4 regions of the Lentzea sp. NPDC042327 genome follow, and region 1 is predicted to be linked to each of the others. Evidence: riboswitches for the same ligand, from Rfam matches in the RefSeq annotation. Region 1 holds a riboswitch; each other region holds the start of a gene.
The links. Region 1 has a riboswitch for cobalamin ahead of cobN (cobaltochelatase subunit CobN). Riboswitches for the same ligand answer to the same signal wherever they lie in the genome.
Positions count from the first base shown of each region.

Region 1 (7,436 bases):
GCGGACTGCCCGGTCGCGGTCGTCGCGTACGCCTCGCGCGCGGACGAGGTCGTGTTGCGGGGCACCCTCGACGACATCGCCGCCCAGGTCGCCGCGGCGGGCATCAAGCGGACCGCGGTGATCATCGTGGGGAAGGTGCTGGGGGCGACGCAGTTCCCGGACAGCCACCTGTACTCGGCGACCCGCGTTCGATGATTCTCATCCTCGGCGGCACCGGCGAGGCCCGCGCGCTGGCGTCCCGGGTCACCGCGGTGTCCTCCCTGGCCGGACGGGTGCGCGAGCCGCGGCTCCCGGCCGGACAGGTGCGGGTCGGCGGGTTCGGTGGGGTGGACGGGCTCGCGCAGTGGTTGCGGGACAACGACATCCACGCCGTGGTCGACGCCACCCACCCGTTCGCGGCGCGGATCACCGCGAACGCTTTTGAGGCCTGCCAACGGGTCGGGGTGCCGCTGCTGGTCCTGCGGCGGCCCGGGTTCACGCCCCGGCCGGGATGGACCCGGGTGGACAGCGTCGCGGACGCGGCGGCAGCCCTGCCCGGTGAGCGGGTGTTCCTCACGACCGGGCGGCAGGACCTCGCCGAGTTCGCCGGGTGTCCGCAGTGGTTCCTCGCGCGCATGGTCGAACCGCCGGAACCGCCGATGCCCCAACGGATCGAGGTGCTGCTGGCGCGCGGGCCGTTCACCGTCGAAGACGAGCTGGCGCTGATGCGCGAGCACCGGATCGACGTGCTCGTGACGAAGGACAGCGGCGGCGCGATGACGTCGGCGAAGCTGGACGCCGCGGAACGGCTCGGCCTCCCCGTCGTCGTCGTGCGGCGGCCACCGCTCCCACCCGTGGAGGCGGTGGCCACCGTGGACGAGGCCGTCAGCTGGTTGGGTACCGCCGGGGCGTGAACACGACCCCCTGCTCGGTCACGACGGTCTGCGACGAGCCGACGACCAGCAGGCAGCGCATGTCGATCGTGGCCGGGTCGAGCGCGCCGAGGGTGAGGACGCGGATCTCCTCCTCCGGACCGCCGACGTCCCGGCCGACGACCAGCGGCGTGTCCGGCGAACGGTGCTTGAGCAGCAGGTCGCGCATCTCCGCCACCTGGTGCGTGCGGGCCTTCGAGGCCGGGTTGTAGATCGCGATCACCAGGTCCGCCTTGGCGGTGGCCTCCAGGCGTTCGGCGATGACGTCCCACGGCTTGAGGCGGTCGCTCAACGAGATCACCGCGTAGTCGTGCCCCAGCGGCGCACCGGCCTTCGCGGCGACGGCGTTCGCGGCCGTGACACCGGGGAGCACCCGCACCGGGACGTCCGGGTGTTCGGCGGCCACTTCGAGGACCGCGGTGGCCATCGCGAACACACCGGGGTCACCCGACGAGACGACCGCGACGCGCGACCCGCGGCGGGCCAGGTCGAGTGCGAAGGAGGCGCGCTCGGACTCGACCTGGTTGTGCGAGGCGTGCTTCGTCTGGCCGGGGCGGTCGGGCACCCGGTTCAGGTAGGTGGTGTAGCCGACGAGGTCGTCGGCGGACTCCAGTGCCCGCTTGGCCTCCGGGGTGAGCCAGGAGTGGTGGCCTGGGCCGAGACCGACGACCACGACCTCACCACCCGGCCGCGCCGGCCGGGAGTTGCTGGGCAGCAACGCCAGCGAGAAGTACGGCACCGACCCGGGGTCGACGTCGGCGAGCTTCGCCGTGCGCTCCCGCCCGGTGGTCGCCCGCTCCACGTACCAGGCGCCGTCGAGCCGCCCGGCCTCCTCCAGCGCCTGCCGGACGTTGCCGAAGGTGCGGCCCAGCTTGAGGATCGCGGCGCAGTCGGTGTCCGCGATCCGCGCGGCCAGCTCGGCCGGCGGCAGCGTGCCGGGCAGGATCGTGAGCACCTCGTCCCGTTCGACGAGCGGGGTGCCCAGTACCGCGGAGGCACCGCTGACGGACGTGACGCCGGGGACGACCTCCGCCTCGTAGCGGTGGGCGAGCCGCTTGTGCATGTGCATGTAGGAGCCGTAGAAGAACGGGTCTCCCGCCGCGAGGACGACCACCGTGCGGCCGGCGTCGAGGTGCGCGGCCAGCGTGGCGGCGGCCTCCTCGTAGAACGCGTCGATCTCGCCCTGGTAGTCGTCGGTGTCCTCGGTGGTGACCGGGTAGACGAGCTGCTCCATGATCTGACCGTCGCGGAAGTACGGTGCCGCGATGCTCTTGGCGTTGCTGCGACCGTGCCGGGCGCTGTGGTAGGCGATGACGTCGGCTTCCCGGATGAGCCGTGCGGCCTTGACCGTCACGAGTTCGGGGTCACCGGGACCCACACCGACGCCGTAGAGCTTGCCCGTCATTCGACCTCACTAGCGATCGCGTTGATGGCGGCCGCCGTCATGGCGCTGCCGCCGCGCCGGCCGCGGACCACGAGGTGTTCGAGATCCGTTGCGGCCAGGGCGTCTTTGGACTCCGCGGCGCCGATGAACCCGACCGGGATGCCGAGCACGGCCGCCGGTCGCGGGGCTCCGGCCGCGATCAGGTCCAGGAGGTGGAAGAGGGCGGTGGGGGCGTTGCCGATGGCGATCACCGCGCCGTCGAAGCGGTCGGCGAGCAGTTCGAGTGCCGCCGCGCTGCGCGTGTTGCCGATCTCGGTCGCCAGTGCGGGGGTACGGGGGTCCTGCAGGTAGCAGAGGACCTCGTTGTCCGCGGGGAGGCGCCGGCGGGTCACGCCGGACGCGACCATGTTGGCGTCGCACAGGATCGGGACGCCGGCGCGCAACGCCGCGCGGGCGTCGCGGACGACGTGCGGGGAGAACCCGACGTCCCGCGGCAGGTCCGTCATGCCGCAGGCGTGGATCATGCGGACCACGACCTGGGCGACGTCGGCGGGGAAGGCGGTGAGGTCTGCCTCCGCGCGGATGGTGGCGAAGGACTGCCGGTAGATCTCCGCGCCGTCCCTGATGTACTCCGTCACCTGATCTCCTCGTAGCCGTCGCCGGTCGCGACGAACTCGATCACATCACCGGCCGGACGACCACATCGGCGTGAGCAACCCGACCAGTGCACCGGCCGCGAGTGGGGCGTGCCGAGCCACGCGCGGGCGTCGGCGCGGACGTCCGACAACGACTTCGCGCACCCCGGCTTGCCGGTGCACGCGCTCACCCCGTGCCACGGCGAGGCGGGGTCGGTGATCAGGCCGGACGTGTCGGTGCCCGGCGGCACGACGAGGGAGCGCCACGGGGTCAGGCGCAGGGCCGTGCCCGGCAGCTGACCGGCGTCGAGCCGGCCCAGTGGAACGCCTGGTGTCACAGGTGAAGGTGCGACAGGAGTCACAGCCGGGGTGACGCGCGGTGCGGCGGAAGTGCCGAGGTGGGCGGTGATCTTGCGCACACCGCCGTCCACTTCGGACAGGCGCCAGGCCGTGCCGCGCAGCTCCTGGAACAGCCGGGCGGCGGTGACGACGGCGTCCACGGGGTCGTCGACCCGGACACCTGTATCGGTACCGGCGAGCAGGAGCGCGTCGTCCACCAGGCCGATGTCGCCGCCCAGACCGCTCACCGAAGCACCCACCGTCACCAGGAAACGCCCTGGTAGGGCGGCGAGTGACGGGTCGGAGCACAGGGCGGTGTCCAGTGCGTCGACCAGCGCCTGGTTGTCGTCCAGGGGCGCGGCGATGATGTTGCGGATGCGTTCGTGGGTGTCCGACGGCAGCAGGCCGCACGCACGCAGGCGGGCACCCAGCTCGACCCCCGACGTGAGGCCCCTGATCTGGAGGTTCGCCCGCGAGGTCAGCTCCAGCACGCCCGACCCCAGTTCGGCCGCGGCGGTGCGCACGACGTCCCACTGAGCTGCGGAGAGGGTGCCGCCGGGGACCCGGATGCGGGCCAGCCCGCCATCGGCCGCCTGGTGCAGCTCGACGGCGCCGGGGCAGGCATCCGGGTGAGTACGCATAGGTCGGACTGTAACCCGCCGGTTAGGGTGAGCCCGAACGACGAAGCGCAGGAGGAAGCCGGTGCGAATCCGGCGCGGTCCCGCCACTGTGACCAGCGAACTCGCCGGGAGTCAGGAACTCCGCTTCGTCGCGACCCGTGACCTGGGGCGAGGACCCCACGAGGGATGGAGCCCGCGTGATCCTGCTGTTGTCGACCTCCGACACCGACCTGCTGTCGGCGCGTGCGAGTGGCGCCGAGTACCGGCTCGGCAACCCTTCGCGCACGACCACCGACGACCTTCCCGCGCTGGTCGAGGGCGTGGACCTGGTCGTCGTGCGCATCCTCGGCGGCCGCCGGATGTGGGAGGAGGGCCTCGACTGGCTGCTCGCGCAGCCGCTGCCCGTGGTCGTCCTCGGCGGTGAGATGCAGCCCGACGCGGCGCTCATGGAGCTGTCGACGGTGCCGGGCGGCGTGTGCGCGGAGGCGCACCTGTACCTCGCGCAGGGCGGGCCAGGAAACCTCGCCGAGCTGCACAAGTTCCTCGAGGACACGATCCTGCTGACCGGCCACGGGTTCGCCGCGCCCGCCGCCACCCCCACGTGGGGGGTGCTGGAACGCGAGCCGGCCGCGGTGGAGGGCCCGACGGTCGCGGTGCTCTACTACCGCGCACACCACGTGGCGGGGAACACGGCGTTCGTGCACGCGCTGTGCGACGCGATCGAGGCCAAGGGCGGCAGGCCGCTGCCGGTGTTCTGCTCGTCGCTGCGCACCGCCGAACCCGAGCTGCTCGACACGCTCCGGCAGGCCGACGCGCTGGTCGTGACGGTCCTCGCGGCCGGCGGCACGAACCCGGCGAACGCGAGCGCGGGCGGTGACGACGACGCGTGGGACGTGGGTGCGCTGGCGGCGCTGGACGTGCCGATCCTGCAGGGCCTGTGCCTCACCTCCAGCCGTGAGCAGTGGGACTCCAACGACGACGGCCTGTCACCGCTCGACACCGCGACCCAGGTGGCGATCCCCGAGTTCGACGGCCGGATCATCACGGTCCCGTTCTCGTTCAAGGAGATCGACTCCGACGGTCTCACCGTCTACGTCGCCGACCCGGAACGGGCGCTGCGCGTCGCGGGCATCGCGACCAGGCACGCGCGGTTGCGGCACATCCCGGTCGGCGAGCGCAGGGTCGTCGTGATGCTGTCGGCGTACCCGACCAAGCACTCCCGCATCGGCAACGCGGTCGGCCTCGACACACCCGCCTCCACGGTCCGGTTGCTGAAGGCCATGCGGGAGCACGGTTACGACATCGGCGACGACCTGCCGGGCGTCGACGAGCTCGACGGCGACAAGCTGATCCACGCGCTCATCGCCGCGGGCGGCCAGGACGTGGACTGGCTGACGCAGGAGCAGTTCGAGAGCAACCCGGTGCGCATCGCGGCCGCCGACTACCGGCGGTTCCACGAGACGCTGCCGGAGGAGTTCCGCGAGTCGATGCGGGAGCACTGGGGTGAAGCGCCCGGTGAGCTGTTCGTGGACCGCAGCAAGGACAAGGACGGCGAGATCGTCCTCGCGGCCCTGCAGTCCGGCAACGTCACCGTCATGGTCCAGCCGCCGCGCGGGTTCGGCGAGAACCCGATCGCGATCTACCACGACCCGGACCTGCCGCCCTCGCACCACTACCTCGGTGCCTACCACTGGATCGAGTCGAGCTTCCGCGCCGACGCCGTGGTGCACGTGGGCAAGCACGGCAACCTGGAGTGGCTGCCGGGCAAGACCGTCGGCATGTCGGCGTCCTGCGGCACGGACGCGGCGCTCGGCGACCTGCCGCTGATCTACCCGTTCCTCGTCAACGACCCCGGTGAGGGCACGCAGGCCAAGCGGCGCGCGCACGCCACGCTGGTCGACCACCTCGTGCCGCCGATGGCCCGCGCGGACAGCTACGGCGACATCGCGCGGCTGGAGCAGTTGCTGGACGAGTACGGGAACATCTCCGCGATGGACCCGGCCAAGGTGCCGGCGATCCGCGCGCAGATCTGGACGTTGATCAAGGCCGCGAAGCTCGACCACGACCTGGGGCTCGACGACCGGCCGCACGACGCGGAGTTCGACGAGTTCATCCTGCACGTCGACGGCTGGCTGTGCGAGGTCAAGGACGTCCAGATCCGCGACGGCCTGCACGTCCTCGGCCAGGCGCCGGCGGGGGAGACCCGCGTCAACCTGGTGCTCGCGATGCTCCAGGCGCGGCAGATGTGGGGCGGTCAGGTCGCGGCGCTGCCCGGTCTGCGCGAGGCGCTCGGACTCGTCGGCACGGCGCGTGAAGACGTTGACACCGTGGAGGAACAGGCCCGCGTGCTCGTCCAGGCGATGGAGGACGCGGGCTGGGACGCCGCCGTGGCGAAGACGCTGCACGAGAACACCGACGTGCAGAAGATCCTGGAGTTCGCGGCCGTCGAGGTCGTGCCGCGGCTCGCCCGCACGACCGACGAGATGACGCACGTCCTGCACGCGCTCGACGGTGGCTACGTCCCGGCCGGTCCGTCCGGTTCCCCGTTGCGCGGCCTGGTGAACGTGCTGCCGACCGGCCGCAACTTCTACTCGGTCGACCCGAAGGCCATCCCGTCGCGGCTCGCGTGGGAGACCGGCCAGGCGATGGCGGACTCGCTGCTGGAGCGCTACCGGGCCGACAACGACGGCGAGTGGCCGCCGTCCGTGGGTCTGTCGGTGTGGGGCACGTCCGCGATGCGCACCGCCGGTGACGACATCGCCGAGGTGTTCGCGCTGCTGGGCGTGCGACCGGTGTGGGACGACCAGTCCCGCCGCGTGACCGGTCTGGAGGTCGTCCCGCTCGACGAGCTCGGCCGGCCGCGCATCGACGTCACCGTGCGGATCTCCGGGTTCTTCCGCGACGCCTTCCCGCACGTCGTGTCCCTCCTGGACGACGCGGTGCAGCTGGTCGCGGCGCTGGACGAACCGGCGGAGCAGAACTTCGTGCGGGCGCACGCGGTGCAGGACCTGGCGGAGCACGGCGACCACCGCCGGGCGACGCTGCGGATCTTCGGTTCGAAGCCCGGTGCGTACGGCGCCGGCGTGCTGCCGTTGATCGACAGCCGCAACTGGCGCGACTCGCAGGACATCGCCGAGGTGTACGCGGTCTGGGGCGGCTACGCCTACGGTCGCGGTGTCGACGGCATCGCCGCGCGCGCGGACATGGAGTCGGCGTACCGGCGGATCGCGGTGGCGGCCAAGAACATCGACACCCGCGAGCACGACATCGCCGACTCGGACGACTACTTCCAGTACCACGGCGGCATGGTCACGATGGTGAAGGCGCTGACCGGCAAGGCGCCCGCCGCGTACGTCGGGGACAGCACGCGCCCGGAGGCGGTGCGGACCCGCACGCTCACCGAGGAGACCTCGCGGATCTTCCGCGCCCGCGTGGTGAACCCGCGCTGGGTCAACGCGATGCGCCAGCACGGGTACAAGGGCGCGTTCGAGCTGCAGGCCACGGTCGAGTACCTGTTCGGCTACGACGCCACGACCGGCGTGGTCGC
Region 1 covers NZ_JBEZBX010000006.1:240,136-247,571, reverse strand. The annotation lists gene cobM (precorrin-4 C(11)-methyltransferase) at 1-195, shown strand, start outside; gene AB0A63_RS17955 (cobalt-precorrin-6A reductase) at 192-893, shown strand; gene AB0A63_RS17950 (precorrin-2 C(20)-methyltransferase) at 865-2,316, opposite strand; gene AB0A63_RS17945 (precorrin-8X methylmutase) at 2,313-2,933, opposite strand; gene AB0A63_RS17940 (hypothetical protein) at 2,930-3,910, opposite strand; cobalamin riboswitch at 3,919-4,053, shown strand; gene cobN (cobaltochelatase subunit CobN) at 4,087-7,436, shown strand, end outside.

Region 2 (7,436 bases), on a different contig from region 1:
CACCGCCGCTCGACTCCAGCAGGCCTTGCAGGAGCTTCCGGGTCTGGGCGTGCGGCAGGTGGGAGAACCTGCGGGCGATCCGCTTCCGGCGGTCGTCGTCGTAGAGGTCCTCAGGCGTGAACGGGAACGCGGAGGCACCCACCTCGGGTTCGGAGGCCCAGTGGATCCACACGTGGGTGTCGTCGCGGCCGTTCTCCCGGAAGGGGACACCGCGCGCCGACAGGTGCTCGCGGACGAAGTCCAGGTGCGCGTCCAGCCCGGGTTTCCCGGAGACACCCCACCGCACCCCGTCCTCCGACAGGTGCCCGCCACCGAGCAGGACGCCGTACAGACGAGCATCGTCCTCGCTGAAACCGGCGACGGGCACGACCTCCCGCGGAACCACCCTGGCGACGAGGTCACCCTTCTCCAGCCGACCGGCGTCCACCCACTCCGGCCGCACCTCGTCGCCGGCGAGCTGCTTGAGCGTCCGCGCGTTCTCCTGGCCGAGCGGCACGCCCCTGACGGCGTACAACGGGTGTCCGGCGGTGACCCTGAGGGGTGCGGCGGAGTGCTCGACCTCCACCTCGACCATCGGGTCGACCTGGTCGTAGAGCATGACGTCGGTGACCTCGCGGTAGGTGCCGCTCACCCCGAGCACGAGGTCGCCGGCCACGACGTCCCTGATCGCCTTGACGCCGTCGGCGGTGTGGACGCCGGTGTCCGGTGCGAAGCACTGGTTCACGGCCACGGCCGTGTCGTTCGCGATCTTCAGGAACGGCACCACGCCCTGCGACGTGCCGTTGGTGCCCCTGATGTGCGCGCCGATGCCGCGCACCGGCGTCCAGTCGTTGCCCAGGCCGCCCGCGAACTTCGAGAGCAGCGCGTTGTTGCTGATGCCGTGGAAGATGCCGCCGAGGTCGTCGGCCACGGTGGTCAGGAAGCACGACGACAGCTGCGGCCGGGTCGTCCCGGAGTTGAACAGCGTCGGTGTCGAGCACATGAAGTCGAACGACGACAGCAGCTCGTAGAACTCGACCGCGCGGGCGTCGGGGTCGTCCTCCTCCAGGGCGAGGCCCATGGCCACGCGCATGAAGAACGCCTGCGGCAGCTCGTAGCGGCGGCCGTCGCGGTGCAGGAAGTAGCGGTCGTACAGGGTTTGCAGGCCCAGGAACTGGAACCGGAGGTCACGGGACGGGTCCAGCGCCGATCCCAGGCGGGCCAGGTCGAACGAGGTCAGCCGGGGGTCGAGCTGGCCGCAGTCGACGCCGTGCCGCACGAACGAGGCGAAGTACGACGGGTAGCGCTCGGTCATCTCGGCGTGCGACAGCGGGACGCCGCACGCCTCGGTGCGCAGCCGGTCCAGCAGCAGGCGGGCGCTGACGCAGGAGTAGTCCGGGTCCTGCTCGACCATCGCGCGGGCGGCCATGATCGGCGCCAGGGCGAGCTCGGCGTCGGTGATGCCGTGGTACAGGTTCCGCTTGGTCTCGGTCAGCACCGCCTCGGCCGATGCGTTCGGAAGATCGGCACAGGCTTCCTCGATGACCACTGAAAGGCGGTCGGGCACGCTCTCTCCTCGCGAGCTGGGCCCAGGAGGAAAAGCGCATGCGCGCACCGTTCACCGGTGCACACAGCTGCCCTCCCTCGGGGCACCGTGTCGTGCGCGCAGGCTTGCGCGCACCCCGGTGGCAGGTCTTCGGACTCGTGGGCGTCGAACTCGCGCCTACCGGCCGTCGCTTCCCAGGTCTCGCGACCCAGTGCTTCGTTGACGGCTTTCGTTCCCACTCACCGCTGCGGGGCAGTCCCGGACTCGCACCGGGTTCCCTCTTGCCTCACCGGCCCGTTGTCCGGGCCGGTGAACCACCAGTGCGGCAGATACTACATGTGGTGGTGGGTCCTTGATCACCACCCAACATGCGTGTCCCCTGGGTAGGGTGGTCGGCGTGGGTGAGGTTCGGCCGCGGGTCTTCTACGGTGCTCTGCTCAGTGCGGGGCTCGCCTCCGCGTCGCTGTTCGCGGGAGCCGCGGCGCCGGTGACGAGCGGCGTGCTGGCCGGCTGCGCGGTCGCCGCGCTGGTCACGTCCCGGCGATCAGCGCGACCCCGAGGCTGATCATCACGGCGGCGATCACGCCGTCCAGCACGCGCCACGCGCGCGGCTTCGCGAACAGCGGGCTGAGCAGCCGGGCGCCGAACCCGAGCGCGGCGAACCAGGTGATGCTCGCCGTCACCGCGCCGACGCCGAAGAGCCAGCGGCCGGCGGCGATCGACCCGAGCAGCAGCACGGTGTCGAGGTAGACGTGCGGGTTGAGCCACGTCAGCGCGATCGCGGTGAGCACGGGCCGGTGCCGGGCGCCGGTGTCGGCGTGCAGGGCCTGCGGGCGCAGTGCGCGCCGCGCGGCCAGGAACCCGTACCCCAGCAGGAAGAGCCCGCCCACGACCGCGGCGACGGTGACCGCCTGCGGCCACCGGGTGACGATCGCGCCGAACCCGGCGACGCCCACGGCGACCAGGACCGCGTCCGACACGGCGCACACGGCGACCACCTTCGCCACCGCCTCGCGGCGAAGTCCTTGGCGCAGCACGAAAGCGTTCTGGGCGCCGATCGCGACGATCAGGGTCATCATGGTGCCGAAGCCGAGCAGCAGGTCTGTCACGCGGTCCACGCTATTGACGCGTTCTTGATGAGGCCAGCTGAAGATTCTTACGTACCATTAGCGCTCGTGATGGACCTCGACCTGGTGCGCACGCTGCTCGCGGTGGTGGACAGCGGCACGTTCGACGCCGCCGCCACCGCGTTGCACGTCACGCCTTCCGCTGTCTCGCAACGCATCAAGGCGCTCGAACAGCGCACGGGCCGGGTCCTGCTGGTCCGCGCCCGCCCGGTGCGGCTCACGCCGTCCGGTGAGGTGATCGTCCGCTACGGTCGGCAACTGCTGGCGCTCGACCAGGACCTCGGGGCGGCGCTCGGCGAGGACGCGGTCGTGCGGGTGCCGATCGCGGTGAACGCCGACTCGCTCGCCACCTGGTTCCTGCCCGCGCTGCACCGCGTGCCGCCCGAGCTGCGGATCTCGTTCGACCTGCACCGCGAGGACCAGGACCACACGACGGCGTTGCTGCGGCAGGGAGCGGTGATGGCGGCGGTGACGTCGTCGCGCGACCCCGTCGCCGGCTGCTCGGTGCGCAAGCTCGGCCACATCCGCTACGCCGCGATGGCCGCCGAGTCCTTCGTGAACCGGCATGCGGCCGGGCCGTTGAAGTCGTGGCTGCCGGATGCCCCGGTCGTGGTGTTCGACCGCAACGACGACCTCCAGGACCGCTTCGTCCGCACCCTGACGCGGGGCCGCGGCGCGTCCGAGCACCGCCACCACGTCCCGTCGTCCGAGGTCTACGTGCGCGCCGTCGCCACCGGCCTGGGCTGGGGCATGGTGCCGCCGCAGCAGGTGCTCGACGGCCTGGTCGACCTCGCTCCCGGCCGCACGGTCAGCGTCCCGCTGTACTGGCAGCAGTGGAAGCTCGACTCGCCCGCACTCACCGCCGTGGCCGAGGCGGTGGTGGCCGAAGCCGCGCAGGCGCTGCGCTGAGTCCCCGGGGTGGGGCGACGCGCCGCCGAACCGGGCTCGTGCTCCCGGCCGGGAACCTGTCCGGCGCCTGAGAGCATCCTGTCGGCTTCCTGAACCCAGGAACCCCGGGGGTTCACCCGCTCGTTGACCGGTTTGTGCTGATTCCTCGCCTCGCCGCCACCGGCGGTTCGCTCGCGGTCGTCGCGACCGTCGCCATGGTGGGCCTGCTCGACCTGACCGTCGGCGCGCTGCACCGCACGATCAGCGAGTACGCCCTGGGCGACTACCGCCCGGTGTTCGACGTGGCCGTGCTGCTGCTGGTCGCGGGCTCGGCCGGCATCCTCACCGCGCTGGTCCACAAAGGACTGACCCGGTGGCGGTCGGCGGGCTCGGTCGCGTTGCTGCTGTGGTCGTTCGGCCTGCTGCTCGTGGTCGTGTTCCCGAAGACGAACTGGGCGATGGGCACCAACCAGCTCAGCGGCAGCATCCACCGGTTCGGCAGCATGGTCGCGTTCGTGAGCCTGCCCGTCGCGGTCGTCCTGCTGGCCCGGCCGTGGCTGCGCGACCACGTCTGGGGGCGACACGCCAGGTGGACGATGGCGTCGGGTTTGTTGAGCGTTGTCGCATTCATGCCGCTGCTCTACGCCATTGTGCTGGGTGCGGTGTCGGACGTCCGGTGGTGGAACGTGTTCCCGTTGGGCTACATCGAGAGGATCTTGCTCGCCGCCGAGGTCCTGGCCGTGCTGGTCGTCGGGCTGTGGGCGATCTCGGCCAGTAGGGTTGCGCCATGGCGAGTTGGGGAGACCTCGCGGATTACGTCCGCGCCGAGTACGACGTCATCAGCGACCAGGGCGAGGAACTGAGGATCCTCTTCACCTTCGGGGACGTGGAGGAGGGCGACGACGACCGCACGCAGGTCGTGATCATCGTCCGGGAAGTGCTCGACAACATGCACGAATGGGTGCAGATCGCCTCCCCGTGCGGGCTGGCCGCGCAGGTGGACCTCCGCCGCGTGCTGGAGGAGGTGGGCAACTCCACCGTCGCCTGCGGCCTCGCGATCATGGGGGAGCACGTCGTGGTCCGGCACTCGTTGCCGCTCAAGGACCTCGACATCCACGAGTTCACCGACCCGCTGCACCTGCTCGCCGGCACGGCGGACACGCTGGAGGAGCAGTTCTGGGGAGGGGACGGCTACTGATGTTCGACCTGGCACCTGCCACCGACCGCCTGGCGGAGGTGGTGCGCGGGGTGACCGACCGCCACCTGTCGGCACCGACGCCGTGCCCGGAGTACGCGGTCGGCGACCTGCTCGACCACGTCAACGGCCTGGCCGTGGCGTTCACGATGGCGGCGCGCAAGACACCGCTGCGGGGCACCCCCTCCGGCGACGTGGCGCGGCTGCCGCTGGACTTCCGCGAGTCGGTGCCGGCCCGCCTGGCCGAGCTCGCGCAGGCCTGGCGCGCACCGCAGGCGTGGGAGGGCATGACCGCGGCGGCCGGCGTCGACCTGCCCGGCGAGGTGGCCGCGGCCGTGGCGCTGGACGAGGTCGTGCTGCACGGCTGGGACCTCGCACGTGCCACCGGGCAGCCGTTCGCGGTCGACGAGGACCTGCTCCAGGTCGTGCACGGCTTCGTGTCGTCGGTCGGTCCCGGCAACCGCGACGGCTCGCTGTTCGGAGCCGTGGTGGAGGTCGGCTCGACCGCGCCGCTGCTGGACCGTGTCCTGGGACTCAGTGGCCGCGACCCCGCCTGGAAAGTAGGTTAGGCTCCCCTAACGTGAGAGCGATGACGGTGCAGGTTCGGGCGGGGCTCGGCGTCGGACGCCTGGCCGCCGCACTGGCTTCCCTGGTGGAACTGCACCCCGAGCTGTGCCGTTCGGGCTTCGCGCACCACGAGGTCACCGACCCCGCCGCCGCCACGGCCGCCGCACTGGCCGAAGCGGAGGCGGGGCTCGACCTGCGGGCGGGTGTGCTGATGCAGGCCGTGTGGCTGGACGCCGGACCCGAGCGGTCGGGGCGGATCGTGCTGGTGCTGCACGACGTCGTGGCCGACCGGATGCCGCGCGTGCTGCCGTGGCTGGTGCAGGCCTGGAAGCAACCCGCGCTGGTCGGCTAGTCCCGATCTTGTCGGACCCGCTGAGTACGGTGAGACGCAGGGGATCCCGACTCGGGGGTACCCCTGCGTGAGCGCGGCCGGGCCCGCTGGGTCACCCGTCGGTGGTGCACCGGGGGAGCGTCCGCGCCGGCGTGCCCGTCCGTGCCGAGGGTGCCGGTCCGCCGCAGCGCGTCCAGCCTGGCCGGGTGCGATCGACCGGCCGGGTGCGTCCAGCCTGGCCCGGTGCGATCGACTGGCCGGACAGCACGGCCACGCCACCCCTCGCCGTGACCGCCCGCGCCGCGGGTCGCGTCCGGACGCGACAAGACCCCGCCCGGCCTAGGTCCGCTGCGCCACGAACACGTGCTCGCGCCCAGGCCGGTCGGGCGCGTCCCGCACGTCCACCACCCGGAACCCGCACCCCGCGAGGCTGTCCACGACCTCGTCGTGCGACCGGAACCGCAGCGTGGAGTCCGAGGCGAGCTCGGTCCCGTCGGGGAACCGGTAGGTGTGCCGGAACGACACGAACGGCAGCCGCACCTCCAGCACCTCCAGCCGCTCGGTCACGCCGCCGACCGCGCGGTCCGGCCGGTCCGCCCACTCCTCCCAGGCCCGGGACTCCGGCCTGCGCGTCTCGAACACGAGGTGCCCGCCGGGGCGCAGGGCCGCGTGGACGCCGCGCAGCGCCGCCTCCCAGTCGGTGCCGAGGAACACCTGCGCCACGTTGCCCGTCATGACCGCGAGGTCCACCCGCAGCGGCGGCAGCGAGGTCGCGTCGCCGTGCAGCCACGTCACCCGCGAGTCCTTGGCGCGCGCCAGCTCCAGTGACGCGAGGGCCGGGTCCACCCCGACCACGTCGAGTCCTGCCTCGGCCAGCAGCACCCCGAGGCACCCGGTGCCGCACCCGACGTCGAGCACGCTCGCCGCGCCGAGCTCGGCCGCGACCGCCAGGTAGAGGTCCAGGTCGGTGCGCCGGCCGTCGAACGCGTCGTAGACGGCCGCCAGGCGCGGGTCGGAGAAGATCAGGTCGGGCATCTCGCGTCCTCGTTCCCCGTCACGAACGGGCGGAGCAGCGCGATCAGCTCGTGGTCCGGCCGCCCGTTCAGCTCGTCCTCCGCCACCCGCCGGGCGATCCCGGCGAGGAAGTCCGCGACCTGCACCCGTGCGTCGTGCTGCGAGTCGGCCAGGGTCAGCTCCGCCAGCCGCGGCGCAGCCTCCTTCAGCCGCCGGATGCGGTCCTCGGTCAGCGACAGCTGCTGGTCGTGCACGATCGACACCGGGCCGCGCCACTGCGCCACGGCCCGCAGGATCGCCGGGAACAGCGGGTCCAGGGCGCCGCGCGGCCCGCGGGCGCGCAGCAGGTCGTTGTAGTGCTCCAGCGGGCCGGTGACCGGACCGAACTCCGCGCGCACCCGTGCGGCCAGGAACCGCCGCTTGTCCACCAGCTGCACGCGCGCCCGGCCGGCCAGCGGGCCAGACGGGTCCAGGAACCACAGCAGCACCCACCGGTTCTTCTGCCGCAGCAGGTGGTTCGCCTTGTACTCCAGGGCCGGCGACCTGATCATCGACCGCAGCTCGGCGACGCACGCGCCGGCCTCCTCGCGGGACAGCCGCACGGCCGCGTGCGCGAAGACCGCCGTGACCCCGCCGACGAGCTTCTCGCCCTCGGAGCCCGACTCGTCGCAGGCGATCTCCATCAGGACGCCGCCGTGGCCGTGGTTCGCATCAGGGGTCGAGGATGCCCCACCCGCGCGGTTCCGGTCGCCCGAATTTGTTGACAGCGGCGGTGGTCCGGTGCTGTGA
Region 2 covers NZ_JBEZBX010000003.1:78,340-85,775, forward strand. The annotation lists gene AB0A63_RS08120 (ribonucleoside-diphosphate reductase subunit alpha) at 1-1,546, opposite strand, end outside; cobalamin riboswitch at 1,649-1,859, opposite strand; gene AB0A63_RS08125 (hypothetical protein) at 1,923-2,090, shown strand; gene AB0A63_RS08130 (LysE family transporter) at 2,056-2,604, opposite strand; gene AB0A63_RS08135 (LysR family transcriptional regulator ArgP) at 2,704-3,561, shown strand; gene AB0A63_RS08140 (DUF998 domain-containing protein) at 3,696-4,403, shown strand; gene AB0A63_RS08145 (hypothetical protein) at 4,328-4,738, shown strand; gene AB0A63_RS08150 (TIGR03086 family metal-binding protein) at 4,738-5,304, shown strand; gene AB0A63_RS08155 (hypothetical protein) at 5,325-5,654, shown strand; gene AB0A63_RS08160 (class I SAM-dependent methyltransferase) at 5,973-6,668, opposite strand; gene AB0A63_RS08165 (NAD-dependent protein deacetylase of SIR2 family) at 6,656-7,330, opposite strand.
Region 2: another riboswitch for cobalamin. It lies ahead of AB0A63_RS08120 (ribonucleoside-diphosphate reductase subunit alpha); the one in region 1 lies ahead of cobN (cobaltochelatase subunit CobN).

Region 3 (7,436 bases), on a different contig from region 1:
GCAGCGGTCCGGCGCCCGGCACGTCGAAGTCCGTGACTACCAGGTCCACCGGCACGCCGCGCAGGCAGCGCGCGGCATCGGCCACGGTGTGGGCGATGCCCACAACGCGGAAGGAGTGCGTGCGGTGCAGCGAGATCCGCAGCCCCTCGGTGAGGAGCTGTGAACCGTCGACGAGCAGCACGCGGGTGGACGCGGGGTCCGTCATGACACCGGGAAGTTACTAGCGGGTACCCCGGTGCGTAACCTGCCGAACGCCGGATTGCTCCGTACGGCTACCTATTTGCCACCGGATTGGTGAGCGTGCCAAGGCCGTCCACAGTCACGGAGACCGTCTGTCCGGCCCTCAGCGGTCCCACGCCGGCGGGCGTGCCGGTGAGGATCACGTCGCCGGGCAGCAGCGTCATGACCGCAGAGACGTACTCGATGAGCGACGGGATGTCGTGCACCATCGAGGAAGTACGTCCGTCTTGCTTGACCTCCCCGTCGACCTCGGTGACGACGCGGACGTCCGACGGGTCGAACTCGGTCTCGATGAACGGACCCATCGGGCAAAAGGTGTCAAAGCCCTTGGCACGGGTGAACTGCACGTCCTTCTTCTGCAGGTCGCGCGCCGTGACGTCGTTGGCGATGGTGTAGCCCATCACCACGCCCATGGCCTTGGCCCTGGACACGTCCCGGCACGGCTGGCCGATGATGACGGCCAGCTCGCCTTCGAAGTCCACTCGTTCGGACGCGGCCGGAAGCTTGATCTCCACGTTCGGCCCGACCACCGAGGTGTTGGGCTTGAAGAAGATCAACGGCTCCGCGGGGACCTCGTTGCCGAGCTCCGCCGCGTGGTCCGCGTAGTTCCGGCCGACCCCGATGATCTTGGTGGGCAGGATGGGCGCGAGCAGCCTGACGTCGGCCAAGGGCCACTTGCGTCCGGTGAAAGTCGGTTCGCCGAAGGGGTGTTCGGCGATCTCTGCGGCTTCCTCGCCGTGAACGGCGACGAAAGCTACGCCTTGCGGGTGAGCGATCCTGGCAATACGCACGTACTACACCTTAGATGTGTGAGCCGGAACGCATCGACTTGTGCACCAACGCGTCGCACAGTGCAAGCCAGGAGGCCTCGACGATGTTCCCGTGCACCCCCACGGTCGTCCACTCGCGCTCGCCGTCCGTCGACTCCACCAGCACGCGCGTCACCGCGTCCGTGCCGGGGTGTTCGGTGAGGATGCGCACCTTGTAGTCGGCCAGCTCGACGGCGTCCAACCAGGACAGGTGCGGCAGCAACGCCTTGCGCAGGGCCGCGTCCAGTGCGTGCACGGGTCCGTTGCCCTCGGCGGTCGCGATGACCCGCTCCCCCGCCACGTGCACCTTGACCGTGGCCTCGGACACGATCTCGCCGTCCGAGCGGTGGTCGAGCACGACCCGGTAGGACTCCAGGGTGAACGGCGGGGTGTCCAGTTCGGACAGCTCGCCGCGCAGCAGCAGCTCCAGGGAGGCGTCGGCGGCCTCGAACGACCAGCCCTTCGCCTCCAGGTCCTTCACGCGCTTCAGCGCGGTCCCGACCTCGGTCCCCCGGCCGGCCAGGTCGAGCCCGAACTCACGTCCCTTGAGTTCGAGGCTCGCCCGACCGGCCATCTCGGTGACCAGCACCCGCATGTCGTTGCCGACGGTGTCCGGATCGATGTGGTTGTACAGCTCCGGGTCCACCTTGATCGCGCTCGCGTGCAGACCCGCCTTGTGGGCGAATGCTGACGACCCGACGTAGGCCTGGTGGGTGTCGGGTGCGATGTTCGCGATCTCGGCCAACGCATGGGAGACACGGGTGAGCTCGGCCAGCGCCCCGGTCGGGAGCACCTCCAGGCCGAGCTTGGTCACGAGGTTTCCCACGACGGCGAACAGGTCCGCGTTGCCTGCTCGCTCGCCATAACCGTTGGCGGTGCACTGGACGTGCGTCGCGCCTGCCTGGACGGCGGCGAGGGTGTTCGCCACGGCGCAGGACGTGTCGTCCTGGCAGTGGATCCCCACCCGGAAGCCGGTCTTCGCGATGACGTCGGCGACCGTCTCGGCGAGGCCGAGCGGCAGCTGGCCGCCGTTCGTGTCGCACAGCACGACGACGTCGGCGCCACCCTCCACAGCGGACTCCAGCACGCGCAGCGCGGTGTCCGGGGAGAAGGCGTAGCCGTCGAAGAAGTGCTCGGCGTCGAGGAAGACGCGCCGGCCGTTGTCCTTGAGGAACCGGACGGTGTCGCGCACCATCCGCAGGTTCTCCTCGGCGTCGGTGCGCAGCGCGCGCTCGATGTGCCGCAGGTCCGACTTCGCCACGAGCGTGACGACCGGTGCCTGGGAGTCGAGCAACGCCTTGACCTGCGGGTCTTCCTCCACACGCACACCGGCCCTGCGGGTCGCGCCGAACGCGACCAGCTCGGCGTGCTTGAGCTCCAGGTCCCCCGCCGCCGCGCGGGCGAAGAACTCCGTGTCCTTGGGCAGAGCGCCGGGCCAGCCGCCCTCGATGAACCCGACGCCGAGCCCGTCCAGCAGCCGCGCGACCGCGAGCTTGTCCGTGACGGAGTACGAAATGCCCTCGCGTTGTGCGCCGTCGCGCAACGTCGTGTCGTAGACGTGGAACTCGTCGGCGGGGCCGGCCATCGCGGGTCATCTCCTGTCCAGGACAAACAAAAAGACCCCCCGCGGATGCGAGAGGTCTGCGCGTCGGGTGCCAGGGGCGGCGACTACCCGACGCGCTCGTCGATAATGATGGCGGTGTGCTGAGCCATGACCGGGATGGTGCCACAGCTCAGCACGACGTACCAAGTGACGGGAGGAAATCTCCCACTATCTGGTCACGGGTTCACGCCCGGGACAGGTACCGCGCGAAGGCCTCGATGGAGGCCGGGTTGCGCGGCGACTCGACCAGTGCGGCGTACGGCAGCGCGTAGAACCGCTTGTTCCGCACGGCCGGCGAGTTCTGCAGCGGTGCGTAGCCCTCCAGGAACCGCTGCTTCTCCTGCGGGGTGTTCGCCTCGCCGTCGGCGTAGTCCACGATGAGCACGACGTCGGGGTCGCGCTGCACGACGGCCTCCCAGTTGACCGTGGTCCAGCTGTCGTTGAGGTCGCCGAAGACGTTGTCGCCGCCGGCCTTGGAGATGACGTCCTGCGGGGCCGCGTTCCTGCCGGAGGTGAACGGCTGGTCCTGGCCGCTGTCGTAGAGGAACACCTTGGGCCGCGGCTTGCCGGCCATCAGCCTGCCGGCGTTCTCGATCTGCTGCTGGTAGCCCTTGACCAGCTCCTCGGCCCTGGCCTCGACCCGGAAGATCTTCCCGAGGTTGCGCAGGTCCGTGTAGAGCGCGTCGAGGGCGGGCATGATGCCGCGCTGCTTGCCCACGCCGTTGCGGCACGCCTCGGTGAGCTGGTAGGTGGCGATCCCGAGCTGCCGCAACGCGTCCGGGGTGAAGCCGGTGCTCTCGCTGAAGCCGTAGTTCCAGCCGGCGAACACGAGGTCGGCGTTCGCGCCCTGCACGACCTCCTTGGAGATCTTGTCGGACAGGTGCTTGCCGCTGTCGAAGTCGGCCTTCCACGGCGAGGTCCGCACGTCGACGGTGTCGATGCCGTTGACGACGTAGCCGGCCATGTGGTCCCTGAGGCCCAGCGCGAACATCAGCTCGGTGATGCCGGTGTCGTTGGTGACCACTTTGGACGGAATCTTGTCGTAGGTCACCTGCTGCCCGCAGTTGGTGACGGTGACGGGTTCGGTCGCGGAGGTGTCCTGCGCGACCGTGGCGCCGCACCCGGAGACGAGCAGCAGGGCGGCGGTGACGAGTGCGGTTCTCACGGGGTGACCTCCTGGTCGAACAGGAGCTGGGGGACTCCTGTCGTGGGGTGGGCGACCACGTGTGCGGTGACGTGGAAGACCTTGGCGACGAGCTCGGGCACGAGGACCTCCGCCGGGGTGCCGGAGGCGACCACCCGGCCCTCGTCGAGGACGTAGAGGCGGTCGCAGTACGACGCGGCGAGGTTGAGGTCGTGCAGCACGGTCAGGACGGTGACGCCGAGTCCCCGCGCGAGCGCGAGGACGTCGAGCTGGTGGCGGATGTCGAGGTGGTTGGTCGGCTCGTCGAGCACGAGCACGCGGGGTTGCTGGGCGATGGCGCGGGCGATCAGCACCCGCTGGCGCTCCCCGCCGGAAAGGCTGAGGAAGCTGCGGGCGGCGAGGTGCCCGACGTCCACTGTGGCCAGAGCATCGGCGACGACAGCGGCGTCGCGCACGGGGTCGCGGTCGTGCGGCAGCCGGCCCATCTCCACGACCTCGGTGACGGTGAAGTCGAACTCGACCTGCGACTCCTGGGTCAGCGCGGAGAGGTCGCGGGCGAGGCCCTGTCGCCTGTGGACGTTCTCGCCGTCGAGCAGGACCGCGCCGGCGTCCGGTCGCAGCGCCCGGTAGACGCAGCGCAACGTCGTCGACTTGCCGCTGCCGTTCGGCCCGACGATGCCGACCACCTCGTCGCAGGCGTGCAGCGTGATGCCGGAGATGATGTTCCGCACGGTGACGTCGTGCACCTCGACGCGCATCAGCGGCCTCCGAAGACGTACGCCCTGCGGCGCATCAGGAAGATGAAGCACGGCACGCCCAGCGCGGCCGTGATGACGCCGAGCGGCAGCTCCTCGGGTGCGGCGAGCATCCGCGCGGCGACGTCCACCCACACCAGGAAGCTCGCACCCGCCAGCGGTGCCAGGGCCAGCACCTTGCGGTGGTCGGCGCCCACGACCATGCGCGTGAGGTGCGGCAGCATCAGCCCGACGAACCCGACGGCCCCGCTGACCGCCACCAGCACCCCGGTCATGGCCGCGGTGACGACGAAGAGGTGCGTGCGGAACCGGTTCACCCTCACCCCGAGCGTGGTCGCGGTCTCGTCGCCCATCGCCAGCGCGTTCAACGGCCGCGCCTTGGCCATCAGGTAGGCGATGCCCAGCGCGGTCACGACCGTGGCGACCGGCAACGACCTCCAGTCCGCCCCGCCGAGGCTGCCGAGCAGCCAGAACATCGCCGCCCGCGCCGCCTCCCCGTGCGGTGCCTGGAACACCAGCAGCATCGCCACGGCCGAGAACCCGTAGGCGAGCGCGGTGCCGGTCAGCACGAGCCGCAACGGCGTGAGCGCCCCGCTCGACCGCGCGGTGAGGTAGACGAGCGCGGTGGCACCGAGCCCGGTGAGGAACGCCCCCGTCGACAGCGCGTACACGCCGAGCCCGGACAGCACCCCCATCGTCGCGACCGCCGTGGCACCCACGCTCGCCCCCGAGGAGATGCCGAGCACGTACGGGTCGGCCAGCGCGTTGCGGACCATCGCCTGGATCGCGACGCCGACCGCGCTCAGCCCCGCGCCCACGACGGCGGCGAGCAGCACGCGCGGCAGCCGGATGTTCCAGACGATGTGGTACTGCCCGGCGAGGTGGGCGGGCACGGTGCCGCCGGTGACCGCCTGCCACAGCAGGTCGGCGGTGACGCCGAAGGGGACGGAGACGGGGCCGAGCGCGACGCCCGCCACGATGCTGACGACGAGCACGCCGACGAGCGCGCTGATCTTCCCGATCACATGTGCCCTTCCCGCAGTCCACGGCAGGAGTTGGAGTCCTATGTCTGCCGTGTGCGGGCATTCGGGCTCGTCCCCTGGCCGGGGACCTACCGTTGCGGGTCAGCGCCGGACTTCGACCGGTCTTCCCCCACGCACGACTTCAGGTGACCCTACCTGCGCAAACAGGAAGTTCGAAAATTTCTCCGCTGTGATGTCGATCCGGCGGGGTGCCCGTTCGACCTGTGGACGTCAGCGAGCAGGGCACAACGCAGGGAGACCACCGTGAAGTACATGCTGATCATGCGCGCCACCGACGAGGCCTACGCGAACATGGGCGAGCTCGACTTCGACAAGATGCTGGAGGTCGTGGGCGCGTTCAACGACGAGCTGATCCGGGCCGGGGTGCTGCTCGCCGCCGAGGGCCTCGCCGACCCGTCCGAGGGCGTCGTCGTCGACTTCTCCGCCGAACCGGCGATCGTGACGGACGGCCCGTACGGCGAGACCAAGGAGCTGTTCGGCGGCTTCTACCTGCTCAACGTGTCCTCGCTGCAGGAGGCGGTCGAGTGGGCGAAGCGGATGCCGATGGCCGGGCCCGGGTTCAAGACCGAGATCCGCCGCGTGCCGACGATCGACGAGTTTCCGCAGGACAACGAGTGGATCCAGAAGGAGCGCGCCTGGCGCGAGTCCACCGCCCAGCTGTGAATGTCACGCGGGGACCTTTCGTGCTCTACAAGAGTACGAAAGCTCCCCGCGTGCACTACAACGGTCAGCCCGTGCGGACGTTCGAGGACACGAGGGCGGCCAGGCGGTCGCCGATCGCGTACGTCGCGCCCGGCGACTGGTGGTCGCGGGTCGCCAGGTCGAACGCCACGGACGCCTCGATCCGGCGCGACGCCTCGTGCTCGCCGAGGTGGTCGAGCAGCAGCGCGACCGACAGCACGGCGGCCGTCGGGTCGGCGATGCCCTGGCCCGCGATGTCCGGTGCCGAACCGTGGACCGGCTCGAACATCGACGGGTTGCGCCGCGTCACGTCCATGTTGCCCGACGCGGCCAGGCCGATGCCGCCCGTGACGGCGGCGGCGAGGTCGGTCAGGATGTCGCCGAACAGGTTGTCCGTCACGATCACGTCGTACCGGGCGGGGTCGGTGACCAGGTGGATCGTGGCCGCGTCCACGTGCTGGTACGCCACCGTCACGTCCGGGTGCTGCAACGAGACCTCCTCGACCACGCGCGACCACAGCGAGCCGGCGTGCGTGAGGACGTTCGTCTTGTGCACCAGCGTCAGGTGCCGCCGCGGACGGGCCGAGGCGCGCGCGAAGGCGTCCCTGACCACGCGCTCCACGCCGAACGACGTGTTGAGCGACACCTCCGTGGCGATCTCGTGCGGGGTGTCCTTGCGCAGCAGGCCACCGTTGCCCGCGTACGGGCCCTCGGTGCCCTCGCGGACCACCACCATGTCGATCTCCGGCGGGTCCGCGAGCGGGCTGCGGACGCCGGGGTAGAGACGGGCGGGGCGGAGGTTCACGTGGTGGTCGAGCTCGAACCTGAGGCGCAGCAGCAGGCCGCGCTCCAGGATTCCGCTCGGCACCGACGGATCGCCTACCGCTCCGAGCAGGATCGCGTCGTGCTGGCGGAGCTCACCGAGCACCGACTCGGGCAACAACTCTCCCGTGGCGTGCCAGCGCGCCGCGCCGAGGTCGTAGCGAGTGATCTCGGCCGCCGGAACGACCTCGTTGAGGACCTTCAGGGCCTCAGCGATGACCTCGGGCCCGATCCCGTCTCCTGGGATCACTGCGAGCCGCATCCACACACCTCCCAGGTGTCAGTCCCCAATTGGTGGGACTACTTTCCTCCGCGAAAGGTTACCGGCACCACGGCCGC
Region 3 covers NZ_JBEZBX010000005.1:549,941-557,376, forward strand. The annotation lists gene AB0A63_RS16415 (response regulator transcription factor) at 1-205, opposite strand, end outside; gene AB0A63_RS16420 (fumarylacetoacetate hydrolase family protein) at 273-1,031, opposite strand; gene cimA (citramalate synthase) at 1,042-2,634, opposite strand; gene AB0A63_RS16430 (ABC transporter substrate-binding protein) at 2,837-3,817, opposite strand; gene AB0A63_RS16435 (ABC transporter ATP-binding protein) at 3,814-4,554, opposite strand; gene AB0A63_RS16440 (iron ABC transporter permease) at 4,554-5,576, opposite strand; cobalamin riboswitch at 5,611-5,754, opposite strand; gene AB0A63_RS16445 (YciI family protein) at 5,838-6,257, shown strand; gene AB0A63_RS16450 (3-isopropylmalate dehydrogenase) at 6,322-7,359, opposite strand.
Region 3: another riboswitch for cobalamin. It lies ahead of AB0A63_RS16440 (iron ABC transporter permease); the one in region 1 lies ahead of cobN (cobaltochelatase subunit CobN).

Region 4 (7,436 bases), on a different contig from region 1:
CAGGGCGCCGAGCGTCACCACGGTCGTCACCCCGAGCACCTCGATGTGGCCGAGGAGCTCGTCCGCGAACTTGCGCCACCTCATGTTCGGCTCGATGCCGTGCACGAGGACCACGTCGACGGAGGAACCGGGCGGCCGGCACACCGAGAGCCGCGTCGTCGGCCAGTCGACCCTTCGGGTGACACCGTCCACCATGCGGACCGTGGGCCGCGTCACCTGGAAGTCGTAGTAGTCGTCCGGGTCGATCTCGGCGAGCGGGGTGGCGTCCCAGGTGAGTTGCAGGTGCTCGACGGCGGTGCTCGCGGCATCGCCGGCGTCGTTCCACCCCTCGAAAGCGCAGACCATGATCGGGCTCGTGAGCGGTTCGCGCGGGTTCGCGGGGGTCGGGGAGTCCTGGGACGGATCGTTCACGGCGCCAGACTACGGCCTCCCCCAGCCAAGTCATCGTAGGCTTGGCCCATGCCTGATCGTGGATCCTCGCCGTTCCTCGAAGCGCTGGTGAACCGGGTTGTGGTCGCCGACGGCGCCATGGGCACGATGCTCCAGGCCGCCGACCTCTCGCTCGACGACTTCTCCGGTCTCGAGGGCTGCAACGAGATCTTGAACGTCACCCGGCCGGACGTCGTGAAGGCCGTCCACCGCGGTTATCTCAAGGTCGGCGTGGACGCCGTCGAGACCAACACGTTCGGGGCGAACCTCGCGAACCTGGCCGAGTACGACATCGCCGATCAGATCCACCACCTGTCCGAACGCGGCGCGGCACTGGCCCGCGAGGTGGCCGACGAGTTCAGCACCCCCGACCGGCCGCGGTTCGTGCTCGGCTCGGTCGGCCCCGGCACCAAGCTGCCGACGCTGGGCCACGCCCCGTACGCCACGCTGCGCGACGCCTACGTGGAGCAGTGCCGCGGCCTGCTCGCCGGCGGCGTGGACGCGATCATCGTCGAGACCTCGCAGGACCTGCTGCAGACGAAGGCGTCGGTCGTCGGCGCCAAGCGCGCGATGACCGCGGAGGGCCGCACGGTCCCGATCATCGCCCAGGTCACCGTCGAGACGACCGGCACGATGCTGCTGGGCTCGGAGATCGGTGCCGCGCTGACCGCGCTGGAACCGCTCGGCATCGACCTGATCGGCCTCAACTGCGCGACCGGCCCCGCCGAGATGAGCGAGCACCTGCGCACGCTGGCCAAGCACGCCCGCATCCCGCTGTCGGTGATGCCGAACGCCGGCCTGCCCGAGCTCGGCCCGAACGGCGCCGTCTACCCGCTCTCCCCGGAGGAGCTGGCCCGTGCGCTGGCCGGGTTCGTCACCGAGTTCGGCACCCGGCTCGTGGGCGGCTGCTGCGGCACGACCGCGGAGCACCTGCGCCAGGTCGCCGCCGCCGTGCGCGACCTCGGCCCGCCCGCGCGCCGGCCGCGTCCCGAGCCCGGGGTGTCCTCCCTGTACCAGTCCGTCCCGTTCAAGCAGGACGCCTCGGTGCTGATGATCGGCGAGCGCACGAACGCCAACGGCTCCAAGGCGTTCCGGGAGGCGATGCTCGCCCAGAAGTGGGACGACTGCATCGAGATCGCGCGGGATCAGACCCGCGAGGGCGCGCACCTCATCGACCTGTGCGTCGACTACGTCGGCCGCGACGGCGAGGCGGACATGCGGGCGCTCGCGTCCCGCCTGGCCACCGCGTCGACGTTGCCGGTCGTGCTCGACTCCACCGAGCCGGACGTGCTGCGAGCGGGCCTGGAGTGCCTGGGCGGCCGGTGCGCGGTGAACTCGGTGAACTACGAGGACGGCGACGGGCCCGACTCGCGGTTCCAGAAGATCATGCGGCTGGTGTCCGAGCACGGTGCCGCGGTCGTGGCGCTGTGCATCGACGAGGAGGGCCAGGCGCGCACCAGGGACTGGAAGGTCCGCGTCGCCACCCGGTTGATCGAGGACCTGACCGAGAACTGGGGCCTGCGCCGCTCCGACATCATCGTCGACTGCCTGACGTTCCCGATCTCCACCGGCCAGGAGGAGGTCCGCCGCGACGCGGTCGAGACGATCGAGGCGATCCGCGAGCTCAAGCGCCGCTACCCGGACGTGCAGACGACGCTGGGCCTGTCGAACGTCTCCTTCGGACTCAACCCGGCCGCGCGCCAGGTGCTGAACTCGGTGTTCCTGCACGAGTGCGTGCAGGCGGGCCTCGACACGGCGATCGTGCACGCGTCGAAGATCGTGCCGATGGCGCGCATCCCCGACGAGCAGCGCGCGGTGGCGCTGGACCTGGTCCACGACCGCCGCCGCGAGGGCTACGACCCGCTGCAGAAGCTGATGGAGCTGTTCGAGGGCGTCACCACCAAGTCGAACTCCGCGTCGCGCGCCGAGGAGCTGGCCGCGCTGCCGTTGTTCGAACGGCTGGAGCGCCGGATCGTCGACGGCGAGCGCAACGGCCTGGAAGCGGACCTGGACCTCGCACTGGACGAACGCCCGGCGTTGCAGATCATCAACGACACGCTGCTGGCGGGCATGAAAACCGTCGGCGAGCTGTTCGGCTCCGGCCAGATGCAGCTGCCGTTCGTGCTGCAGTCCGCCGAGGTCATGAAGACCGCCGTCGCGCACCTCGAACCGCACATGGAACGGTCCGACGACGGCGGCAAGGGCCGCATCGTGCTCGCCACGGTCAAGGGCGACGTGCACGACATCGGCAAGAACCTCGTCGACATCATCCTGTCCAACAACGGCTACGAGGTCGTGAACATCGGCATCAAGCAGCCGATCAACGCCATCCTGGAGGCCGCGCAGCAGCACCGCGCGGACGCGATCGGCATGTCCGGCCTGCTGGTCAAGTCGACCGTGGTCATGAAGGAGAACCTGGAGGAGATGAACTCCAGGGGCGTCGCGGCCCGCTGGCCGGTGCTGCTCGGCGGCGCCGCCCTGACCCGGGCCTACGTCGAGAACGACCTGACCGAGATGTACCTGGGCGACGTCCGCTACGCCCGCGACGCGTTCGAGGGCCTGCGCCTGATGGACGCGATCATGGCGGCGAAACGCGGAGAGACCCCTCTGGTCGACCCGGAGGCCCAGGCGAAGGCCGCCGAGCGCAAGGCCCGCCGCGAACGTGCGCTGCGCATCGCCGCGGCCCGCAAAGCCGCGGCAGGAGAGGAAGAAGCGGGAACCGGTCGTTCCGACGTGGCCACCGACAACCCGGTGCCGGTGCCGCCGTTCTGGGGCAGCCGCGTGGTGAAGGGCATTCCCGTCGCGGACTACAGCGCGCTGCTGGACGAGCGCGCGACGTTCATGGGCCAGTGGGGCCTCAAAGGCACGCGCGGCGGCGGCCCGACCTACGAGGAGCTCGTCGAGACCGAGGGCAGGCCACGGCTGCGGTACTGGATGGAACGCCTTGCGACAGAAGGTGTTCTTGCCCACGCCGCGGTCGTCTACGGCTACTTCCCGTGCGTGTCCGAGGGCAACGACCTGGTCATCCTGACCGAGCCCTCCCCGGACGCGCCGGAGCGCTTCCGGTTCCGCTTTCCGCGCCAGAAGAAGGATCGGCGCCTCTGCCTGGCCGACTTCTGGCGCGCCCGCTCGTCGGGTGAGGTCGACGTCATCGCGTTCCACCTCGTGACGATGGGCCAGCCGATCGCCGACTACGCCAACGAGCTGTTCGGCAAGAACGCGTATCGTGAGTACCTGGAGGTCCACGGACTGGGGGTCCAGCTCACCGAAGCGCTGGCCGAGTACTGGCACAAGCGCGTGCGCGAGGAGCTCGTGTGGCCGGCGGGCGGGTCAGTGGCCCAGGAAGACCCCGCCGCCGTCGAGGAGTACTTCAAGCTCGGCTACCGCGGCGCGCGGTACTCGTTCGGCTACGGCGCCTGCCCCGAGATGGAAGACCGCCGGCGCGTCGTCGACCTGCTCGACCCGGCCCGCATCGGCGTCACGCTGTCCGAGGAACTCCAGCTCCACCCGGAACAGTCCACCGACGCCTTCGTGGCGCACCACCCGGAGGCGAAGTACTTCAATGTCTGACCCGCAAGCTGTCCTGTGGGACATGGACGGCACGCTGCTGGACTCCGAGAAGCTGTGGGACATCCCGCTCTACGAGTACGCCGAGAAGCTCGGCGGGGTCCTGTCGGTGGAGACCCGCGAACGCATGGTCGGCAGCAACGTCCCCACGACGATGCGCCTGCTGTTCGCCGACGTCGGCATCGAACCGACCGACGCCGACATGGCCGACGGCGCCGCGTGGATCTCCCGCCGCACCGAGGAGGTCTTCCGCACCGGTCTGCCGTGGCGTCCGGGCGCTGCCGAGGCGCTGCGCGCGGTGCGGTCGTCCGGCGTGCCGATGGCGCTGGTGACCTCCACCGAACGGTCGCTGACCGAGGTCGCGCTCGACACCATCGGCCGTGACCTGTTCGACGTGACGGTGTGCGGCGACGAGGTGGACGGTCTGAACAAGCCGCTGCCGGAGCCGTACCTGAAGGCGGCGCGGTTGCTCGGCGTGGACGCGGCGCGGTGCATGGCGGTCGAGGACTCGCCGACCGGTGTCGCCTCGGCGGTGGCGGCCGGGTGCACCGTGTTGGTCGTGCCGTGTGACGTCGAGGTGCCGGCGGGGGAGCGGCGGGTGTTCCGCGACTCCCTCGTCGGCGTCGACCTCGAAGTGCTGCGCGCTCTTTAGAGAGCCGCGACGGGTGCCTTCGCCCGGCGTGTCGCCGGATCGACCAGCAGGCCGAACACCACGCCGAGACCGATGTGGAGCGTGGCCAGCTGGGCGAGCGAGCTGAGGCGGAACTGCCACAGCACGGCCACCGGCATGTCCGCCGGGATCGTGTCCGGCGGCGTGGGGAACGCCACCAGCACCACCGCCACCGCCGCCACGACCGCGAGCAGCACCGCGGTCACGCGGACCGGGTGCGGCTGCGCGGCCAGCGCCGAGGCGAGCCAGCTCGCTCCCCAGACGATCGCCAGACCGGCCACCACCACGCCCAGGTACAGCGCGGTGCGGTAGTTCACCGTGTCCGGGTCGCCCACCGCGGGCGGGTTCGCCGGGTACTTCAGCCACGGCAGCAGCGCCACCGCACCGAACACGGCGACTCCGAACGCGGTGCTGCGGGTGAACGGCGTGCGGTCGGCGAACCAGCGCTTCGACAGCGCGTAGGCCGTGGCGAACACCAGGCCGACGGCGATGCCGACGATCACCACGCCGAGCATGCCGCCCGCGATCTGGACGCCGCGGCTGACCAGCCCCTCCTCGCCGTGCGAGTGGGAGTGGCCGTCACCGGCGGGGGCGCGGGCCTCCTCGACCGCCAGTGCTGCGCGGATGGGGATCTCGGTGACCAGGAGCTGCACGAGCGCGGAGGCGGTACCGGCGATGGCGCCGGCCGCGAGTCCGCGCAGTGCGATCGACTTGTACGTCGTCATCTGCGTGATCAGCGGATCAGTGGCAGGGAACGCCGAGGGCGTGGCGGCCGTCGTGGAAGAACTCGTGCAGCAGCTCCGAGCTCGCACCGAGAGCGAGGCCGTTCTCCTGCAGGACCAGGTAGGTGACGATCAGGCCGAGCAGTGAGACGGCGAAGGCCCACTTGGGCACGCGGACGGCGGACAGGCTTGCTGCGGGGCTCGTCATGACGGGCTCCTCCATACCTCGTGGAAGGTGAAACTCCTTACGGCGCCGCAGCCGGTCTCCTGACTCCCGGATCAACGCTGCCCCCGCGTCTTCCCAGCCCCTCGCGGGACCAGTGACGTGCTCGGCGGGGATCGCTTCCCGGTCACAGTGGCGAGGACCGCGCCGGATTTCCACCGGCTTCCCGTCACTGCGGCGCGTGCACCGTAAGGTGAACGGCGGTTCACGCACAACCGGCCATAAGAGTTGTCGTCTTCATCACTTCACAAGAGGGCAGTCCCCGCACTTCCCACCTGCGGCAACGCGGTAGTAAAGGCAGCACGACCGGCGCAGGAACGCGACCTCGCCGGGCAGGGTGACGAATTCCCCGGCACCTTCGAACGGTGGCGCTGCCATGAGCCGGTTGCCGCGTTCCTCCGCTTCCTCCGCACTCAGCGCACCCGCTCGCACCACCATTTTCAGCGCGCCCGCGATGTTCGACATCGCGTTGCCCCACAGCAGACCGCGTGCCACGGGCACGACCGCGTGGACCGCCTCCACGACCGGTGCGAGCGCCTCCGCCGGGCGCGGGCCGAGCCGCGGGGTGTCGATGCGGACGCTCAGGCCGTTGCGGCGGTGGTGCTGCCACCACAGGTTCTCCGGGCGCACGTCGATCGGCAGGTCCGTCGCGGTGAGCGGGCTGAGCAGCCGCGCGGTGTAGCTGAGGAAGAACAGGCTGGCGGCGACGCGGGGCTCGGCGGCGTTGTAGCGGGCCGCGATCGCGTCGATGGTCTCCCTGAGGGCGGGGCCTTCGAGCAGTGCCGTCCCCGGCAGCCACGAGTCGTCCGGACGGCCCACGTCCAGCGCGAAGAACGGGTTGATGCCGCGCACCTGGCGCAGCGCTGCGAGGACTTCGGCGAACTCCGACACAGATTCACGCTACTGGGTGTCCATGCAGGACAGATCACGTCCACGGGCTGGAACAGAGGTGACCGCGGTGTGGACCACCCGTCCGGAGGTGGGAGGATGTGCCCCCGTGAAGACCTTCGACTCGCTGTTCGCCGAACTGACCGAACGAGCCCGCACCAAGCCGGAGGGTTCCGGCACCGTGGCTGCGCTTGAGGCCGGCGTCCATGCGCAGGGCAAGAAGGTCCTGGAGGAAGCGGGCGAGGTCTGGATCGCCGCCGAGTACGAGTCCGACGAGAAGCTCGCGGAAGAGATCTCGCAGCTGCTGTACCGCCTCCAGGTGATCATGCTGGGCCGCGGCCTGACCCTCGACGACGTCTACAAGTACCTCTGACGGAGAGCTGACCGATGCTGCGCGTAGCAGTCCCGAACAAGGGCGCGCTCGCCGAACGCGCCTCCGCGATGCTGACCGAGGCCGGTTACCGGCAGCGGCACGAGCCGCGCGACCTGACCGTGCTCGACCCGAACAACGAGGTCGAGTTCTTCTTCTTGCGCCCCAAGGACATCGCGATCTACGTGGCGTCCGGTGACCTCGACCTGGGCATCACCGGCCGCGACCTGGCCGCCGACTCGGGTGCCGACGACAACGGTTCCTCCGTCGAGGAGCTGCTGGCGCTGGGCTTCGGCGGGTCCACCTTCCGCTACGCGGGCCCGCGGGGCACCGACTGGACGGTCGAGGACCTGGAGGGCAAGCGGCTCGCCACCGCCTACCCGAAGCTGGTCGGCCGCGACCTCAAACGCCGCGGCATCAACGCCACGGTGATCCGCCTCGACGGCGCGGTCGAGATCTCCATCCAGCTCGGCGTGGCCGACCTGATCGCCGACGTCGTGGGCTCCGGCCGCACGCTGCGCCAGCACGACCTGGTGGCGTTCGGCGAGCCGATCTGCGAGTCGGAGG
Region 4 covers NZ_JBEZBX010000003.1:241,022-248,457, forward strand. The annotation lists gene AB0A63_RS08925 (PAC2 family protein) at 1-411, opposite strand, end outside; gene metH (methionine synthase) at 460-3,999, shown strand; gene AB0A63_RS08935 (HAD family phosphatase) at 3,992-4,648, shown strand; gene AB0A63_RS08940 (CbtA family protein) at 4,645-5,391, opposite strand; gene AB0A63_RS08945 (CbtB-domain containing protein) at 5,408-5,596, opposite strand; cobalamin riboswitch at 5,628-5,817, opposite strand; gene AB0A63_RS08950 ((2Fe-2S)-binding protein) at 5,852-6,502, opposite strand; gene AB0A63_RS08955 (phosphoribosyl-ATP diphosphatase) at 6,609-6,872, shown strand; gene hisG (ATP phosphoribosyltransferase) at 6,887-7,436, shown strand, end outside.
Region 4: another riboswitch for cobalamin. It lies ahead of AB0A63_RS08945 (CbtB-domain containing protein); the one in region 1 lies ahead of cobN (cobaltochelatase subunit CobN).